Regions from separate parts of the Bradyrhizobium sp. BR14999 genome, predicted to be linked through region 4. Evidence: predicted binding sites of a transcription regulator. Region 4 holds the regulator's gene; each other region holds the start of a gene.
The links. Region 4 encodes LexA, which represses DNA repair genes until DNA is damaged. Its sites were predicted from a motif close to TGTTCNNNNTGTGTTCNG; they were not measured.

Region 1 (4,395 bases), 990 kb from region 4:
TCAGTTCTCGGTCGATGCGCAACTGCACCCGCCGGATTGCCAACAGGTCGATCTTCGTCTCGGTCCTGCCGGTCTTGATTTGGTCGCCGATTCGGAACTGCCACTGCCAGATTCCGGGAACTGCCGTCTTGGCGACGGTGAATTCGACGCCCCTGTGATTCATGGTCACCTCCCACGATTCACCTTCCATGCCCGTAACATGTTGGGCGTCATCATATGCTCGCGACAAGTGAAATCTGTCGATAAGTCGCGGACCGTTGACGGAAACCGCGAGGGCGCGCACTCCGAAGCAAACGAGGTCGGATTCGGCGCCGCTTGCGCGCCGCCCCGGAACTCTGTTCATGGTCGGAGAACCACGGAGCAATCCGCGCGCGACGGCATGGGCCTTGCTTGGCCCGATGACGGCAAGCAACCATGGGCGCCTCATGCTCGGCATTCCCCGCCGCTATTCTCATTTCGTCTTCGGTATCATCCAGTCCGGACTGACCTCGCTGATCGCGGCAGGCATCGCCAGCCTTCCCGCAGGCAGCGCGAGGGTCTTCCTCGGGCACTGGATGGTGTCGTGGCTGATCGCATGGGCCGCGATGCTGCCGATCGTGCTGCTGGCTGCGCCCGCGATCCGCGCCGTCTCGCTGCGGCTGACGCGGGAGGAGCGGGAAGCTGCGAACCAGCAAGCAGCCATGAAAAAACCCCGCCTGGGGAGAGCCAAGCGGGGCAAAGAGTTGTTGGAGGCTGAGGTGCTGGGCTGCAACACCATAGCCAAGAGACCCTAACTGGTTCGACTTACGTCAGCCTGACAGGCGGCCAAAGCGGAGCGGGGGCCGGCGTCACGTTCGTCGCGCCGCTTTCGTCCATGCCCGCAAACAGAAAACCCCGCTCGCGGGGAGCGGGGTCGTCGGCTGGGTATGGAGACCCGGTGTTGGTCCACCGGGCACGTCGAGACTAGGCGATCAGGCTTACACGCGCCTGACGGTGTCAGTGGGGAAGCCGCGATCGCGCGGGCCGCAGACTGGCCTCGCGCCCGTCCCAATTTCGACATCCGTCCGCACAACTGGCGACACACGGGTCGGCAAGATTCCACACCGTCCGGCGCAGCCATGGGGGAAACGTGGCGCGGCGGCAACGGGGTGGCATCATGGATAACGTAGAGCGGTCTTTCGCCGCCGCGACGGCGGCTGGCTTCGTCGTGCTGGTGATCGGCCTCGTGCTGCTGGCGTTGCTGTAGCAAGGCGTCAGCGCAGGTATGGGGAGGCGGCCGGGGTCCGCGCCGGCGCGCTTCGTCGATGGTGAATGGGCACCAATCTTTCAAAAAGGTGGAAAACAACCCCATGCACAGTAGGCTGTGGGGTGATTTCGTCTTTCCATCAATGGCTTACTGGAAGTATTTGGATACCATAACCACGCGGGATGCTCAGCCAAGCGCATCCCGGCGCGCGATGCTGGATTCCCGCGAGGTCAACGGCAGCCGCTCGCGGCGGTCAGGTTCTGCAACGCGTGCCCAGGCGCTGCCGCTCGCCGTCGTGGGCCTTAGTGAACCTTGATCTCGCCGAGAGGCAACCGCAGCTCGGCGGCGCGCTCGTCACGGTCCTTCTTGCGAAACTCGTTCTCCTTGCGCTCGAACTTGATCATCTCCTCCTGCGCGGCCTCCAGGAGGTGGTTGCGCCTGATGGCGCCGTGGTGTGTGTCTTCAGTCATGACAGGGGTCCCCAGAGTTGCGGTCCCATCCCGAAGAAGGCCACAGACCGCGAAAAGGTTCGGTGCCTCAGGATTAAGGATTTATGACGGCGCCAAGGCCCGCGCGTCTTTGATGCGCGTCAGTTTCGGACGAGGATCCCATTAGCGCAAAGTGTGCAGCGGTTTTTCCTCGCGACAAACGCCGAACGCGTTTGCGCGGAGATCATGCTCAAACAATAGACTAAAGCGCGATGACGATTCTTCGTCATCGCGCTTTAGTGGCAGGGCTTACCAAGCATCTGCGCGCGCCGGCTGTGGCAGCCGTCGTGCAATTGCGATTTCTTCGTAATTTTTGCACCGACTTTCGGAGCGCCCGATGAGATCGGAGTGTTCGATGTCTGCGCTTGCGTCGAGGCCGAGCCGACGAAGATGGCCAGCGCTACAACGATCTTGAGAACCGATTTCATCACGCCTCCTGAATTCAAGGGTCCGAAAGATAACGCTACATATATTAGCGTTACATAGCGTAGCATTCAAGCGCAAGAGATCCAGCGAAACGCAAATTAGGACAGTGCTACGAACAGTAGTTGCCCGGAATCCACTTGGCATCTGGACACCGGTACGGTGCCTCCCGCCGGGGCTGGAATTTCATCCCGAAACGAGATTGCAACCGGCAAAGGGGTCGCTGAAGGGCGGCCCCTTTTCGATTCAGGCACGAGCAGGGGATTGGGACAGCCGCAAAGAACATATTGCGAACCTAGAACAAATAGGGTACATTACTTTTATCGCCGGCCCGCCCTCTCAATCGTTTGTCCCCCTAGCGAATCCTCGCCATAAGGAGCACGACCCAATGTCCGCCACTGCCCTGCGTATCGTCGAAGGATCTTCCATGGACAAGAGTAAAGCCCTGGCTGCCGCGCTCTCTCAGATCGAGCGCCAGTTCGGCAAGGGATCGGTGATGAAGCTCGGCAAGAGCGACCGCTCCATGGACATCGAGGCGGTGTCCTCCGGCTCGCTCGGGCTCGATATCGCGCTCGGCATCGGCGGCCTGCCCAAGGGACGCATCGTCGAGATCTACGGGCCGGAATCGTCGGGCAAGACCACGCTGGCGCTGCATACGGTGGCGGAAGCGCAGAAGAAGGGCGGCATCTGCGCCTTCATTGACGCCGAGCACGCGCTCGACCCGGTCTATGCCCGCAAGCTCGGCGTCAACATCGACGAGCTGCTGATCTCGCAGCCCGACACCGGCGAGCAGGCGCTGGAGATTTGCGACACCTTGGTGCGCTCCGGCGCGGTGGACGTGCTGGTGGTCGATTCGGTTGCGGCGCTGGTGCCGAAGGCCGAGCTCGAGGGCGAGATGGGCGATGCGCTGCCGGGTCTGCAAGCCCGTCTGATGAGCCAGGCGCTGCGCAAGCTCACGGCCTCCATCAACAAGTCCAACACCATGGTGATCTTCATCAACCAGATCCGCATGAAGATCGGTGTGATGTACGGCTCGCCCGAGACCACCACCGGCGGCAACGCGCTGAAATTCTACGCCTCCGTCCGCCTCGACATCCGCCGCATCGGCGCGATCAAAGAGCGCGACGAGGTCGTCGGCAACACTACGCGCGTGAAGGTGGTGAAGAACAAGCTGGCGCCGCCCTTCAAGCAGGTCGAGTTCGATATCATGTATGGCGAGGGCGTCTCCAAGATGGGCGAGATCCTCGATCTCGGCGTCAAGGCCGGCATCGTCGAGAAGTCCGGCGCCTGGTTCTCCTATGACAGCCAGCGCCTCGGCCAGGGCCGCGAGAACTCGAAAGCCTTCCTGAAGGCCAACCCCGACATCACCGCCAAGATCGAGACCTCGATCCGCCAGAACTCCGGCCTGATCGCCGAGCAGATTCTCGCCGGCACACCGGAGCGCGACGCCGACGGCGAGGAGCCGGCGGAGTAAGCCTTAAAGCAGTAGAGTTTTCGCGAGGAGCGGGCGCTGAGGACGTTGAGTTGCCGACGTCTTCGGTGCCCGTTTCGTTTTGGGGTGGGGTGGGGCGCCGGGGCTATGAAGCGTGTGATCTTGACCAGTTCGTCCGGCGTTGGTCTCACCTATGCCGGTCGTGCTGACATGGTCGTCCCCTTGATCTTTCGGTTCGTTTGGGGGCCTCTGCCTACGTCGCATCACCTCGAGGATTACCTCACGGGCGGCTATTACAGGGGGGATCCGGAGGTGCGGTGGTCCGATCTTGTGGGCCGGTTGCCTCAGACCGGTCTCGCGCACAAGGAGACTGGCCTGGTTTGGTTTTGCGAGACCTATGGCGTCGATCTTATCGAGCTGTGGTTCGACCCTGAGCCTAACAGTCAATTGCAATTGATCTGGATCCTCGACTATTTGCGGTCCCATCCATCGATCACCGATCGTCTGAGATTGCGACGTGTCAATTTCGATTTACGCGAAGCGGACGGCCCGCAGCTTCGCGATCGTACGGTGCTGGAATCGGAGGTCGCGGACGGCGACTTCGAGATAGCCAATATGGCCTGGGAGGCCTATCGGGCGCCGACGCCTGAACTTTGCTTCGGGCTACTGGGGAGGGATTTGCCTAGGCTGCCCTTCCTGAAGCCGGCCCTGGAAGCATTGCTGGCAGAACTGCCGGCGCCGACGACGGGGCTGGGAGCGACGGAAGCGCGGCTTCTCGAACGCATCGCGGCAGGACACAATCGGACCGATGAGCTGTTTCGGCCGGG
Region 2 (4,395 bases), 3.4 Mb from region 4:
GCGGCGGGCATCGCGGGACGGCCGCTGCCGTCGAAGCTTTTGGTCAGCTCGCCGATCTGCTTGAGGACACCGTTGGTCTTGGCCCGCGCCTCCTTGGCCGCATTGGCGAGGTCCGCGGTCACATCAGGCGCGGCCAGCAGCTCCTCCATGCCGGTCCAGCCGGCTGTGACGATGCCGTTCCAGCCGGCCACGGTCTGCTTCTGGGTCTCGTCCAGCGGCTTGGAGCTGTTGACGTTCGGGCGCAGGGTCGAGCACTGGATGCCGTAGCGGTCGCGCACCTGCCAGGCGAGGCGGCGGGCCTGGATCATGCGGGCGATGAAAGGATCGTTCATCCACGCGCGGTTCGACACGGCGGTGGACGCGAGATTGGCGGTCTCGATCACCCTGGTGACGGCATCGTACCAGGCGGCGGTGCGCTCCACCTTGCGCTCGCCGCGCGGCAGCTTGGCCTCGTCGTAGAACAGCTGGAATTTCGGCGCGGCCTCGCTCCAACGCTGCTTCAACGTGCTCGCAAGCTCGTCCCGGCGGGCGAATTCGACGGTGGAGAGCGCGGCCATGATGGCGTCAAAGCCGGCCTGCTCTGCCTTCTCGGCGGCGCCCAGCTTGGCGCGCGGATCGTCCTCGCCGAGCAGCGCGCTCTGAGCATCGCCGCGATTGTTGCGCAAGGACAGCACGCCATGGAAGATCGCCTTGTCGGCGTTCGCGAGCCGTTCGGTTTCCAAACTGTCGCTGTAGCGGCCGAAGGCGCCGAACATCTGGATCGCCGTGCTGGTCAGCGCACCAACCGCCAGCAGCGCCATCAACACCAGGAGAAGCGTGCTTACCGATTTCTTAAACATTGCCATGGGCCGGGGCCTACTCGTCACGAATAGGCCACCTTGCATCGCGACATGCCAAGGTTTGGTTAAGGCTTTAATCAAATACCCGCGGTTGTGCCTGCCGGTAGGGCCGCGTTCCTTCACCCAACCTTGGTGAAATCAGGCGGACGGCGCTCCGCAAAGGCGGTGAATGCCTCGCGCGCTTCGGCGGTGCGCAGGCGCTGCGCGAACTGCTCGCCCTCCGCGTTCATCTGCGCGACCAGCGCCTCGCCATTGCGCATCAGCCGCTTGGTGGCGATGAGCGCGCCGGCCGGCTGGCGGGCCAGACGCTGGGCGAGTGCGAGCGCCTCGGTATCGAGCCGGTCGAGCGGCACCACCCAGTTGGCGAGGCCCCATTCCAGCGCGGCCTGCGCCGGCACCGTCTCGCCAAGCGCAAACATCTCGTAGGCCCGGGCATAGCCGATGCGCGCCGGCATCAACAGGCTGGAGGCGGCTTCCGGTACCAGCGCCAGGCCGACGAACGGCGTCGACAATTGCGCATTGTCGGCGAGCACGACGAGATCGCAATGCAACAGCATCGTGGTGCCGACACCGACGGCGCGGCCCTGCACGGCCGCAACCAGCGGCCGGGTGCATCGTGCCAGCGACTGGATGAAGCGCACGACGTTGCGGCTGCCTTCCGATTTGCCCGCAGCAACCGCCGCGAATTCGCCGACATCGTTGCCGGCAGTGAACATGTCGCCCTCGCCGCGGATCAGGATCACGCGGGCCGACGGATCGAACTCGGCGGATTCGATGCTGTCGGCGAGCTTGCCGTACATCGCGTCCGTGAGCGCGTTCTTCTTGTCGGGGCGCGCCAATGTCAGCGTGAGAATTCCGCCATTGCTCTCGATCCGGACGTGCTCGGTCATTCCTCTACTCCTCTTGGAAACTTGTCCTGAATGCTCGTCAGCCAGCGCGCGACGATGTCGATCTCAGCAACCGTAAATCCTTCCGTCAGCGCCGCGTTGACCTCCGCCGCGCCTGCTTTCGCCTGCGCCAGCGCGGTGCGCCCCTTCGGCGTCAGCCAGATCCGCCAGGCGCGGCCGTCCTCGCGGTCGGCTCGCCGCTCGATCAGTTTGGCGGCCGCGGTGCGGTCGACGAGGCCGGAAATGCCGGCCGGGCCAAGATCGAGCGCCGCGCCCGCCTCGCCCATCAGCACGCCGTCCTGTCGGCCGAGGATGAAGAGCAGCCCGGCCTGCGCCGGCGTCACCTCGCTCTCGGGCCGAGCCGCCATCCAGCGCTGCAACCGGCGTTGCGCGACGCTCAGCAGGTAGATCAGCCGATGGTGGGGTACTTTAGTTCGCATGCGAAATATATATTCGGGGTTGGTGGGATTGTCAAAAGAGCTTGCTAAGCGCCACACGCTTGACCGCCGGCTCTTTTTATGTTCCTTATTTGTTCTGTTCTAGTTTTGGTTGTGGCGGAGTTATTTCATGACGGACGATGTGCGCGGCGAGCGTGAGCCGGCTCAGCTCGTGATTTACAACGATGACGACACGCCGGACGAGTTCGTCATCGGGCTGCTCCGCCAGGTTTTTGGCAAGTCGGACCGCGAAGCAGCCGCTCTGATGATGCGGATCGAGCGCGAGGAGAAAGCCGCCTGCGGTCCCTACCCGCAATCCGTCGCAGAGGCGCTTTTCAAGTCGGCCAGTCAATATATTTGGCTGGGCCAGCATCCCCTGAAGATCACGCTGGAAGAGATCAGGACTCCCTGTGAGCTCTGCGGCAAGCCGAAAGGGCAGACGGATGTTCGCATCGGCAGCCGTACCGTGTGGCTATGCAACGACTGCATGCGCGCCGCAGACACCGTGAATGCGCCGCAAGAACCGGAAAAGGAGCTCGAACACGCCTGCGAGGTGCTGGACTGGCACTTCACCGGCGTCCCACGCAGCAAGCTCGTGACCACGATCCGTCAGTTTCCCGGCCATATGCGGGTAGATCTCCAGGCCGCGATCGACCGCCTGTTCGGCAAGGCGATCCGGCTTTTCGGGCTGAACGAGGAACAGCGCTACGAAACGCTGTCGATTTCACGGCTCCTTCGGGAAGGCCGCAACGCGCTCGCGATTGCACCGCTGCAATATTCTGACCTCGATGTCGGCGAGAAGAGCCCGGTCAAGTGCCTCGATAACGGTCTGTGGCTGTGCGAGCAGGATGGTCTTCGCTACGCGGTATTGCTCTGCGCGCACCGCGAATACAGCCGCGAGCCGGGGATTCGACTAGAAATCGTTGTGCCTGCGGGCACCGCAGGCGCAGTCCTCGTCCAGCAATGCTTCGGCGAATTGGAACAGGCCGTGCAAGCCGCGCGCACCTATCGCGGAAAAATCCTCTCGCTTGATGCCGACTCTGACTATCGCGGATACTCGCGCGGCATCACCGTGCATCGGTTGCCGCCGGTGTCGCGGAACGAGGTGATCCTCCCGGAGCGGACCTTGCGGCTGCTCGATCGCAACGTGCTGAATTTCGTCGGCACGCGCGATCAGTTGCGCCGGCTTGGCCAGTCGACACGCAAGGGCATCCTTTTGTACGGGCCGCCCGGCACGGGCAAGACCCACACGATCCGCTATCTCGCAACACATTTGCCGGGCATACGACGCTGATCATCACCGCCGAGCAAATCGGCCTTCTCGGTGCCTATATGAGCCTGGCACGGCTGCTTCAGCCGTCGATGGTCGTGATCGAGGACGTCGATCTCATTGCCCGCGACCGCGACGACATGGGGCCGTGTGAGGAGTCCATGTTGAACAAATTGCTCAACGAGATGGACGGGCTGAAGGAGGACGCAGACATCCTGTTCATCCTGACCACCAATCGGCCGGAGGACCTCGAAAGTGCGCTCGCCGGTCGCCCCGGTCGCATCGACCAGGCGATCGAAGTGCCCCTGCCTGACGAGACCGGCCGCAACAAGCTGGCTCGGCTCTATGGCAAAGGACTGCCGCTCAATGATGCGGTCGTCGCGGAGGCCGCCCGACGCAGCGAGGGCACGAGCTGCGCGTTCATCAAGGAACTGATGCGACGGCTGGCGCAGGCCAGCCTCGCTCGCGATGGCGGCAACTCCGTAACGTCAGCCGATATCGACGAGGCCCTCGATGACATGCTGTTCTCCGGCGGCCGCCTCAATGCGCGCCTGCTCGGCGGCGCGCAGGAGATGGCAGCGGGATGAAGTTAGTCGCGAAGGCCAGCCGGCCTCCTCCCTTTAGGGCGCACAGGTGAAGCTCGAGGCCTCCGTCAACGGGCCGCGCTTGTAGTGCGGCCAGGCTGGCCAGCGGCACAGCGGCAGCGCGCGGGTCACCGCAAACGACGGCGCCTCGATCTTCTGCTCGGTGACTTCGAGATCGCCGGGCGCCTTGCCGTTCTCGACCCAGTCGACCAGCGCGCTCAGCATGTCGACATTGGCCGGCGCCCCGGAGCCGACATGGTCGACACCGGGGGCGGTGTAGAGCCGCGCAAACTCGGCGGTCTCGGCCTTGCCGAGCTTGCGCTCGACGCTCTCGAAATAGCGGATGCCGGCATAGGGGCTCTGTGCGTAGTCGGCCAT
Region 3 (4,395 bases), 3.3 Mb from region 4:
GGCGGTCCTGCGGCCTGAGCAGGCCGCGCGCGATCAGCGGCGAGCCCGGATAGGCCTTGAGCTCTCCCTTCGGATTGAAGGCGCGGACGATGTCGAGATAGGGTTTGGTCAGCGCCGCGGTCTCGTTCGACAGGCGCGCCTGCATCAGCCGTGCAATGCCGGTCAGCCACTCGCCGCCGCGGCGTGCCTCGTCGCTGCCGAGGTCGTAGAGACCGGCGCCGGCATGGGTGTCGATGACGCGGAACGCCGCCGGCTTGTCCTGCAAATAAGTGAGGATGCGCGCCAGCACGATGTGCTTGATGACATCGGCGAAGTTGCCGGCGTGGAAGGCGTGGCGGTAGTTCATGGGACCAGACTATGTTGTCTCGCGCGATCCCAACCCCTTGTCATTGCGAGCGCAGCGAAGCAATCCAGAATCTTACCGCGGAGGCAGTTTGGATTGCTTCGTCGCCAGCGCAAAATTGCTTCGCAATTTTGTCGCGGGCTCCTCGCAATGACCGGAACTATCCACCCCTGATCGGCGGCATCGTCACCTGGTCGCGGCGGCAGGCGCGGCGTTCGATCTCGTCGCAGGCGCGGAATTGCAGGTCCTTGCTGAGGCAGATGCGGACCTCGGAGAGCCGGGTCCGGTTGCAGGTGACCGAGATGGCGGCATCGCTGAGGCCGGGATTGGCCTTGATGAAGGCGTCCTCGATCTCCGCCGGCGCCACGGTCTTGGCCTGCGACAGATCGAGATATTCTGCCGGGATCTTGATCGCGGCGCGCGCCTTGCGGATCGTCTCGAAATAGCTGCGGCCCTCGAGCCCGGAGCAGGTGCCGTGCTTGTCCCATTCGTTGAAGATCAGGCCCGGCGCCGGCATCAGGTCGAGCATCGAAGAGACGATGCTGCGGTTCAGCCGCGGTGCCGGCCGCTGGCAATATTCGGGGAAGCCGCTCTCATATTGCGGCCACAGCCCATGCACCACGAAGGCGTAAGGGCGTCCGCTGCACTGCATCTGTGAGCGGCCGCCGCGCTCGGCCGCTTCCTCGCAGAAGGAGGGCGACCATGATAGCGACAGCACATAGAAATCGAACTCGCCCGGCGCGTTCTGCCGCTTGTCCTGGGCCTTTGCGCCGCTGGCGAACGAGGCCAGCCCCGCGGCAAGGATCAGGGAAAGCGTCAGCGAGATCACCAGGCGGGAGAACGAATGCAATCTGGAATGAAACATGGCGACGCCCCTCAACTAGACTGTGCAAGGAAGCCTAGCAGGCGATAAGAACATTTCAAGAACAAAATTCAGGCGACCGCCATTCAGCCGCCAGATCGACCCGAATCAGGGCTTTGCGGCGCGGCAGGCCGGATTATAGGCCCAGTTGCGGTCGACGCCGACGACGCACCATTCGACGCCATTGCCGTAGCCGGCGAAGCCGCCATCCTCGATGATCGAGAAATGCACCTTGCGCACCTTGCCGTCATTGAGCAGGGCATCGCCGGTGCAATAGCGGCGCGGAATGTTATCGGACTGCCAGGGACGGAACGCGATTTCGCGGACGGCGGAGAAGCCGGTGATTTTCAGCGAGGAATTCCAGAACGAGCTTTCTTTTTCCCAGAACTGGTTGGCGATCGTCGGCAGCGCCTTGTCGCAATCGGCGACGGCGCCGTCGTAGCGCGGTCCGCTCAGCCAGAAATTCAGCTCCAGCGGATTGGCGGCCCTGGCCTCACCGAGCGATAGCGCCCCGAACATGAGGCCGAGCACGGCGGCAAAGCGGAGCGATTTCGGGGAGGGGGCGCGCATGGTCAATCCGGACAGCTAAAGTCTTGCGAAGGTCGGACGGTGCCGCGAAGGCCGGGAGAGGTCAAGTGCAGCGCGGCAACACTTCGCCAGGAGTTGACCATATCGTCGCAGCCGGCAGGGCTTCCGTTCTTTTCACTTCCAGTCCGGCACCGTAAACTGAGGGCAGCCAATTGGAGTGACGGGAATGCGAATCATTGCGGCCGCGGGCCTTCTTGCCTTGGGTATGATGGCGAGCCAGTCGGCGCGCGCCGATATCCTTCCAGTGCCGCCGTTCAAGGGCAACGACACCGGCGGCATCATCGCCTATTCGATGGCGACCCAGGCCGATGCGCGACAGGTCGCGGTCGATCATTGCGCGCGCTACGGCAAGGTCGTCAAATTCCTCGCGGTGCAGGCCTATGAGGGCGGCTACATCTCGTTCTCCTGCCGCTGGGTGCCCTATGGCGCCGCCGAGCGGCCGATCCGCACTCTCTACTGAGGCGTTGTCGTAACGCCCAAAGCTCTCAAGCCGGGAGTCTTCCACATGACGCGCAAACTCGCTTTGCTCGGCTCGGTCGCTTGTCTCGTGCTGTCGGCAGGCGCAGCCGGCGCCGACGATCTGCCGATGCGCAAGGCCGGGCTATGGGAAATGAAGCTGGTCACGACCGGCTCGCCCGTGCCCGAGATGACGATGCAGCACTGCACTGACGAGACCGTCGACAAGGAGATGAGCAACAACGTCTCCCCGATGGCAAAGCAGATCTGCGCCAAGCAGGAGATCAAGAAGACCGCGACCGGCTATGTCAGCGATTCCGAGTGCAGCGTCGCCGGCGTCAGCACGACCTCGCATGCCGAGATATCAGGCGATTTCAATTCGGCCTACACCGTGAAGACCTCTTCGCATGCGCAAGGCGGCGTCGCCGGCGCGGCCGGCCGCGATAGCACCATGACGCTCCAAGCCAAATGGTTAGGGGCCTGCAAGCCGGACCAGAAGCCCGGCGACATCGTGATGCCAGGCGGCTTCAAGATGAACGTGCGCGATGTCGATAAGCTGAAGGCGCTGCTGCCGAAGTAGACGCACTCACCGCGCAACCGGTGCGCTCCCTCGCCCCGTTCTTACGGGGAGAGGGTTGGGGTGAGGGGCCTCTCTCCGCGAACGAGATTTTTGTGAGACCTGTACCCCCTCACCCGAATTCGATCTGCGATCGAATTCGACCTCTCCCCGCAAGCGGGGAGAGGTGAAGAAGCCGCCTACACCGGAATCCGCACGCTTGCCCTCAATCCTCCCATCGGACTGTCGCCGAGAGTGATGTCGCCGCCATGGGAGCGGGCGATGTCGCGGGCGATCGCGAGGCCAAGGCCGGTGCCGCCTTCGTCCTGGTTGCGGGCGTTATCCAGCCGCAGGAACGGCTTGAACACCTCTTCGCGCAAATGCGCGGGAATGCCGGGCCCGTCGTCGTCGACAGTGACGATGAGATAACGGTGATCGCGCTGGCCGGTGATGGCGATGGCCTTGCCGTAGCGTGCGGCGTTGGTGACGAGGTTGGCGAGGCAGCGCTTGAACGAGGCCGGCTTCACCGTCACCACCGGCAGGCCGTGGAATGCGACGGTCGCGGTGTGGCCGTGGCGTTCGGCGTCACTGCGCAATTCTTCCAGGGCCTGGGCCATGTCGGTCGGCTGCGATTGCTCGCCGGAATCGCCGCGGGCAAAGGCCAGGTAATCCTCCAGCATCATCGACATCTCGTCGACGTCCTTGCGCATGCCCTCGAGCTCGGGACTGTCGCCGATCAGCGCCAGCTCGAGCTTGAAGCGGGTCAGGATGGTGCGCAGGTCGTGGCTGACGCCGGCGAGCATCGCGGTGCGCTGCTCCATCGTGCGCTCGATGCGCGATTTCATTTCGAGGAAGGCGACGGAGGCGCGCCGCACCTCGCGCGCGCCGCGCGGTCTGAAGTTCGGCGCCTCGCGGCCCTTGCCAAAGCTTTCGGCGGCATCGGCGAGCCGAAGGATCGGCTTGATCTGGTTGCGCAGGAAGAGCACGGCGACGATCAGCAGGATCGAGGACGTGCCGACCATCCAGAACAGGAAGATCTCCGAGTTCGAGGCATAGGCGGCGCTGCGCTGCGCGAACACGCGCATCACGGCATCGTCGAGCTGGATGCGGATTTCGACCAGGTTGGAGCGGCCGACGGTGTCGATCCAGAACGAACGCCCGATCTGGCGGCCGAGCTGCACCGACAGCGTCTGGTCGAGCAGCGAGAAGAACGGCTTCGGTCCCGGCGGCGGCATGTCGCCGGCGGGCAGGAAATCGACGACGAGGCCGAGCCGCTGCTGGGCGATGCGGCGGATCTGGTCGCGATCTTTGTCCTGCGGATAGCCCTTGTAGACGTCGATCAGCGCGGCGATGTCCTGCACCACTGCGGCCGACAGGCGGCGCGTCACCGTGTTCCAGTGCCGCTCCATGAACACGAAGGCGACGACCGATTGCAGGATCACCATCGGCACGATCATGATCAGCAGCGCGCGAGCATAGAGGCCAGTCGGCATCCAGCCCTTGAATGCGTTGCCCATCCAGCCATTGGCGGCGGAGACGCGGCCGGCGGCGCTCTTCAGAAGCGTCAGGCCGGTATCGATCGTGCTCATC
Region 4 (4,395 bases):
CCCGCAACCGGGACGCGACTCCGGCGGAGACCGACTTGCAGGCCGACGATTAAGGCCAGACGATTAAGAACAAATGCGAGGACTTGGTCCGGGTCCAACCGGACTTTCGCAGAACATAAATCATACCATCTCGCCGGCCTCGGCCGGCGATGGCATTTTCAATCCTGGCCCGACCTGGTGGCCAGGGACGGCTCAGCCGATCGGCAGACGCGTGATCGTCGGCCGGCTGTCGGCATCGATCTGCGGCTTGTGCTCGCGCTCGCCGACCGGCTGCGTCACCGGCAGTTGCAGCACGGTTGCGCGCTGGCCTTCGACGAGCTGCGTCACCAGCACGTATTTGCCGTCGGGGAATTCGATCGCGTCATGATGGCGATCGGGAACGTGCGGATCGATCTTGCCGAACTTGCCGACGCGGGAGTTGATCGTGCGCGTCCAGATCCAACGATTGTCGTAACGGACGTTGTCGGCGAAGGCGAGCTCCGTTCCCGGCAGCAGGCAGACGGCCACGGTCGGGTCGGCCGCGGAAGCAAAACCGCGCGTCGAGGTGCCGCGGAACGTTGTCGACACGATCGTCTCGCCGACTTCGGCGGGGCGCGATGCAACGGCATGCAGACTGTAGTCACACATCGGGTGCTCCTATTCGAAGATAGCAACCCGCGCCTCTTTCGGAGGCGCAAGCCTCTATCAGAGTGGAAGCACGTAACGTTCTGCTTGGTTGTGGGCGAATTTGCGGCTGGCGTCAGCAGGATGCGATCACATTATCTTTCCCGAATCCGATAGGAACAAAGTTCGCTTTAGTGCATTTGGCGGATGCGAGCGTCAGCGGCCTGCGGGCGCCGACCATCCGGAATATGGCCAACTCGGCTGTGGCTGTCGCGCGACGGCATTTCGGGCGCTACGGAATTGCTCGGTCGTTGTTGCGTGCGCCGACTTGCGGGGATGGTGCTGCGATTGTGCTGCGAATGCTTGCGCTGCCGATGCAGCGATCAGCATACTGGCGAACGCGCTCAAAACGATCTTGCGCATCGTTGTCTCCTCGATCTCTTGAGCCGCAAAGCGATGAGTGCTTCGGGCGGCATGTCGAGGACATAGCGCTGGGAGAGGGGCCAGATAATCTGCCCAAGATCAGAAAGACTATCCAGCTGGAGCGGACAATCCGTCCGCTCCAATCGGAATCATTGATATCGAATGACCGCTGGGTCGTCTCAGTACTTGCGGTACAGCCCGATCAGCTTGCCCTGAATCTTCACCCGGTTCGGCGGCAGGATGCGCACCTCGTAGGCGGCGTTGGCGGGTTCGAGCGCGATCGAGGCGCCGCGGCGGCGGAAGCGCTTGAGCGTCGCTTCCTCGTCGTCGATCAGCGCCACCACGATGTCGCCGGTATCGGCGCTCTCGTTGCGCTGGATCAGCGCCATGTCGCCGTCGAGGATGCCGGCCTCGACCATCGAATCGCCGCGCACTTCGAGCGCATAGTGTTCGCCCGAGCCGAGCATGTCGGGCGGCACGCTGATGGTGTGACTGCGGGTCTGCAACGCTTCGATCGGCGTACCGGCTGCGATGCGACCCATCACGGGCACCGCAACGGGACGCTCGCCCTCGTCGGCGGGCGGACTGGAGCTCGCGCGCACCTTGCCGAGATTGCCCTCGATGACGCTTGGCGTGAAGCCGCGGCGGTTGCCGGCGGCGGCCTGGAGCTCAGGCAGCTTGATCACCTCGATGGCGCGAGCGCGGTTGGGCAGGCGGCGGATGAAGCCGCGCTCCTCCAGCGCGGTGATCAGGCGATGGATGCCCGATTTCGAGCGCAGGTCGAGCGCATCCTTCATCTCGTCGAAGGAGGGCGGCACGCCGCTTTCCTTCAGACGTTCGCTGATGAACCGCAGAAGCTCGTATTGTTTGCGCGTTAACATCTCGACCAAAGTCCCCCGGTTGATGTCGTTCGATTCCGAGACGCTGAATTGGAGCGGCGAACCGCTACATCCTCGAAACAAATCATGAACGGACACTATATGTTCGATATGTGTTCCGCAACTGCTTAATTTACCGTGAACGCGACAAAGTTCGCGGAACACGTGTGGTGGTGCGCTCAGACGGGCAGGCGCAGCACCTCGCAAGGCGAGCCGGCTCCGGCTTTCGGCGCGAACGGTGCGCGCACGAGAAGTGCCTGCGCCGCAGCGAGATTCGCAAGCAGCGAGGAATCCTGGTGATTGACGGGAACGGCCACCAGCGTGCCGTCGTCGCGCTGTTCCAGACGTGCGCGAAGATAATCCGCGCGCATATCGTTTGCGCCCACATCGCGGCCGAGCACGGCGCGCTCATGGCGGTGATGAATCACGGATCGACCCGACACCGCACGAATCAGCGGGACCATGAACAGGAAGGCGCACACATAGGACGAGACCGGATTACCCGGCAGGCCGATCACGCGCATCGCGCCGAGCCGTCCATGCATCATTGGCTTGCCCGGGCGCATCGCAATCTTCCAGAACGCCATCGAGATACCTTCGTCCCTCAGCGCCTGCTGGACAAGATCGTGGTCGCCGACCGATGCACCGCCGGTCGTGACCAGGATGTCGGCGCCGCTCTCGCGGGCGCGGCGGATGCCGGCGGTGGTGGCCTCCAGCGTGTCGGCGGCAATGCCGAGGTCGATGGTGTCAGCCCCCTCGCTGCGGGCGAGCGCGTGCAGGGCATAGCCGTTGGAATAGACGATCTGGCCGCGGCCGGGCGTGGTGCCCGGCATCACCAGCTCGTCGCCGGTGGCGAGGATCGCGACCTTCGGACGGCGGCAGACGGCAAGCTGGGGGTGATTCATGGCGGCGGCGAGCGCGAGATCGCGCTCGGTGAGACGGGTTCCCTTGCGCAGGAGCGCGTCGCCTTCGGAGAAGTCGACGCCTGCGGGGCGGATGTGCCGACCGGGAATCGCGGCTTCCTTGATCGTGATGCGCTTGCCGTCCGCGACCGTATCCTCCTGGATCACGACGGCGTCGGCACCGTTGGGAACGACGCCGCCGGTGAAGATCCGCACGGCTTCGCCGGCGCCGACCGTTCCCGCGAACGGACGCCCCGCGGCTACCTCGCCAATCACCGTCAGCTGGGAATCGATCGCCCCCGCGTCGGCCGCGCGCACGGCATAACCATCCATCGCGGACATTGCTTCAGGCGGCTGCGTGCGCAGCGCCGCCACGTCGCGGGCGAGCACACGGTGGAAGGCCGCGTCGAGAGCAACCATTTCCTCGGCCAGAGGCTCCGCGCCGGCAAGCACGGCGGCAAGCGCATCGGAAACCGGCATGAGAGCCACGGCGAAAACTCCTGCTCGCGGACGAATTGGCAGGAAGCCTTCTAGCCGAGCGCGAGCGCAGAGGCAAAAGAGCAGCCGAGCGGGATGATCATCCCGACGACGCATTCGCAGGCAACGAAGGCGACGTCAGGCCCGGCGCGACATGATCTCCAGGACGAGGCAGATTGGTACCAGGGTGGCCATGGCTAGGACGACAATGACCAGAGCCACGGCCAGCATCGCGATCAACTCTGCGTCTGTTCGCCCGAACTGACGCCAGGCGTCACGTCCGGAGCTTTGGGGCCCTGATCCTTATCCGGCAGCGGATCGGCCTGTGATTTCAGGTCGGCGGCCTTGCTGATGAGCTTGGCGGAGAGGCGCGAATCCGAGGTGGTTCTGGCGAATTCGAGCAGCAGAGAGGCTTGCTTTGTGAGGTAGGCTTTGCCCAGCACGAGAATAGTCCGATGTAGAAGTCCCAACGGACTCATAGAGTCCGGAGGAAGTATTTCTGTTCCCGGAACTTTGTACAAAAATGCACAAAGTGATTTGGTTCCGCATCCCAAGCAGATTTGGTCCTCGGAACCCAACCAGATCCGGCCGGGGCGTCGGCAGTCAAATTCCCAACGCTCGCAAGACGTTGCCGACATCACCGGGCGAGGTGACATGCACCGCCGTCAATCCGCGCGCCCGCGCCCCTTCGACGTTCTCGGCAAGGTCGTCGAAAAACACGATTCGGCTGGCCGGCACGCCGATCGCCCTCACGACATGGTCGAACGCCTCCGGATCCGGTTTGCGCAGGCCGATGCTGGACGACAAATAGAGCTCGCGGAAATGCCCGAGCAGGTCCGCATATTCCTTCGAGAAATAGTCGACATGCGGCCGGTTGGTGTTGGAGAAGACATAGAGCGGCATCTGCTTTGCAGCGCGCGGCAAGAGCTCGGCGATGTCAGGCATCTCGCCGGCGAAGATCGCGTTCCATCCCTCCAGAAACTGCGCATCGGAAATGCCGATCCCGAGCGATGAACGCAGCGATTGGAAATAGTCCTCGTCGCTGATCTTGCCGACCTCGTGCAGCCGGTAGGCCTCGTCACGCACATAGCGCGCGACGATGGCCTCGGGCT

Region 1: the regulator LexA is predicted to act here: its motif matches at 2,433-2,450, upstream of recA (recombinase RecA).
Region 2: the regulator LexA is predicted to act here: its motif matches at 2,246-2,263, upstream of ACR9YP_RS07885 (ATP-dependent Clp protease adaptor ClpS).
Region 3: the regulator LexA is predicted to act here: its motif matches at 1,255-1,272, upstream of ACR9YP_RS39275 (ribonuclease T2 family protein).

The regions. Positions count from the first base shown of each region.
Region 1 is NZ_CM148536.1:4,157,705-4,162,099, forward strand. Features, by position in the region: gene ACR9YP_RS19055 (hypothetical protein) at 1-163, opposite strand, end outside; partial or broken gene ACR9YP_RS19060 (DUF2798 domain-containing protein) at 426-653, shown strand; gene ACR9YP_RS19065 (hypothetical protein) at 1,528-1,695, opposite strand; gene ACR9YP_RS19070 (hypothetical protein) at 1,950-2,141, opposite strand; gene recA (recombinase RecA) at 2,525-3,610, shown strand; gene ACR9YP_RS19080 (hypothetical protein) at 3,716-4,395, shown strand, end outside.
Region 2 is NZ_CM148536.1:1,708,954-1,713,348, reverse strand. Features, by position in the region: gene ACR9YP_RS07900 (methyl-accepting chemotaxis protein) at 1-845, opposite strand, end outside; gene ACR9YP_RS07895 (enoyl-CoA hydratase) at 959-1,729, opposite strand; gene ACR9YP_RS07890 (MarR family winged helix-turn-helix transcriptional regulator) at 1,726-2,166, opposite strand; gene ACR9YP_RS07885 (ATP-dependent Clp protease adaptor ClpS) at 2,306-3,457, shown strand; gene ACR9YP_RS07880 (AAA family ATPase) at 3,496-4,020, shown strand; gene ACR9YP_RS07875 (tannase/feruloyl esterase family alpha/beta hydrolase) at 4,054-4,395, opposite strand, start outside.
Region 3 is NZ_CM148536.1:8,419,229-8,423,623, reverse strand. Features, by position in the region: gene ACR9YP_RS39280 (23S rRNA (adenine(2030)-N(6))-methyltransferase RlmJ) at 1-346, opposite strand, end outside; gene ACR9YP_RS39275 (ribonuclease T2 family protein) at 504-1,208, opposite strand; gene ACR9YP_RS39270 (hypothetical protein) at 1,314-1,775, opposite strand; gene ACR9YP_RS39265 (hypothetical protein) at 1,960-2,253, shown strand; gene ACR9YP_RS39260 (DUF3617 domain-containing protein) at 2,299-2,829, shown strand; gene ACR9YP_RS39255 (ATP-binding protein) at 3,006-4,394, opposite strand.
Region 4 is NZ_CM148536.1:5,142,940-5,147,334, forward strand. Features, by position in the region: gene ACR9YP_RS23980 (ComEC/Rec2 family competence protein) at 1-53, shown strand, start outside; gene ACR9YP_RS23985 (hypothetical protein) at 193-627, opposite strand; gene lexA (transcriptional repressor LexA) at 1,206-1,907, opposite strand; gene ACR9YP_RS23995 (molybdopterin molybdotransferase MoeA) at 2,084-3,295, opposite strand; gene ACR9YP_RS24000 (hypothetical protein) at 3,520-3,726, opposite strand; gene ACR9YP_RS24005 (HAD family hydrolase) at 3,887-4,395, opposite strand, start outside.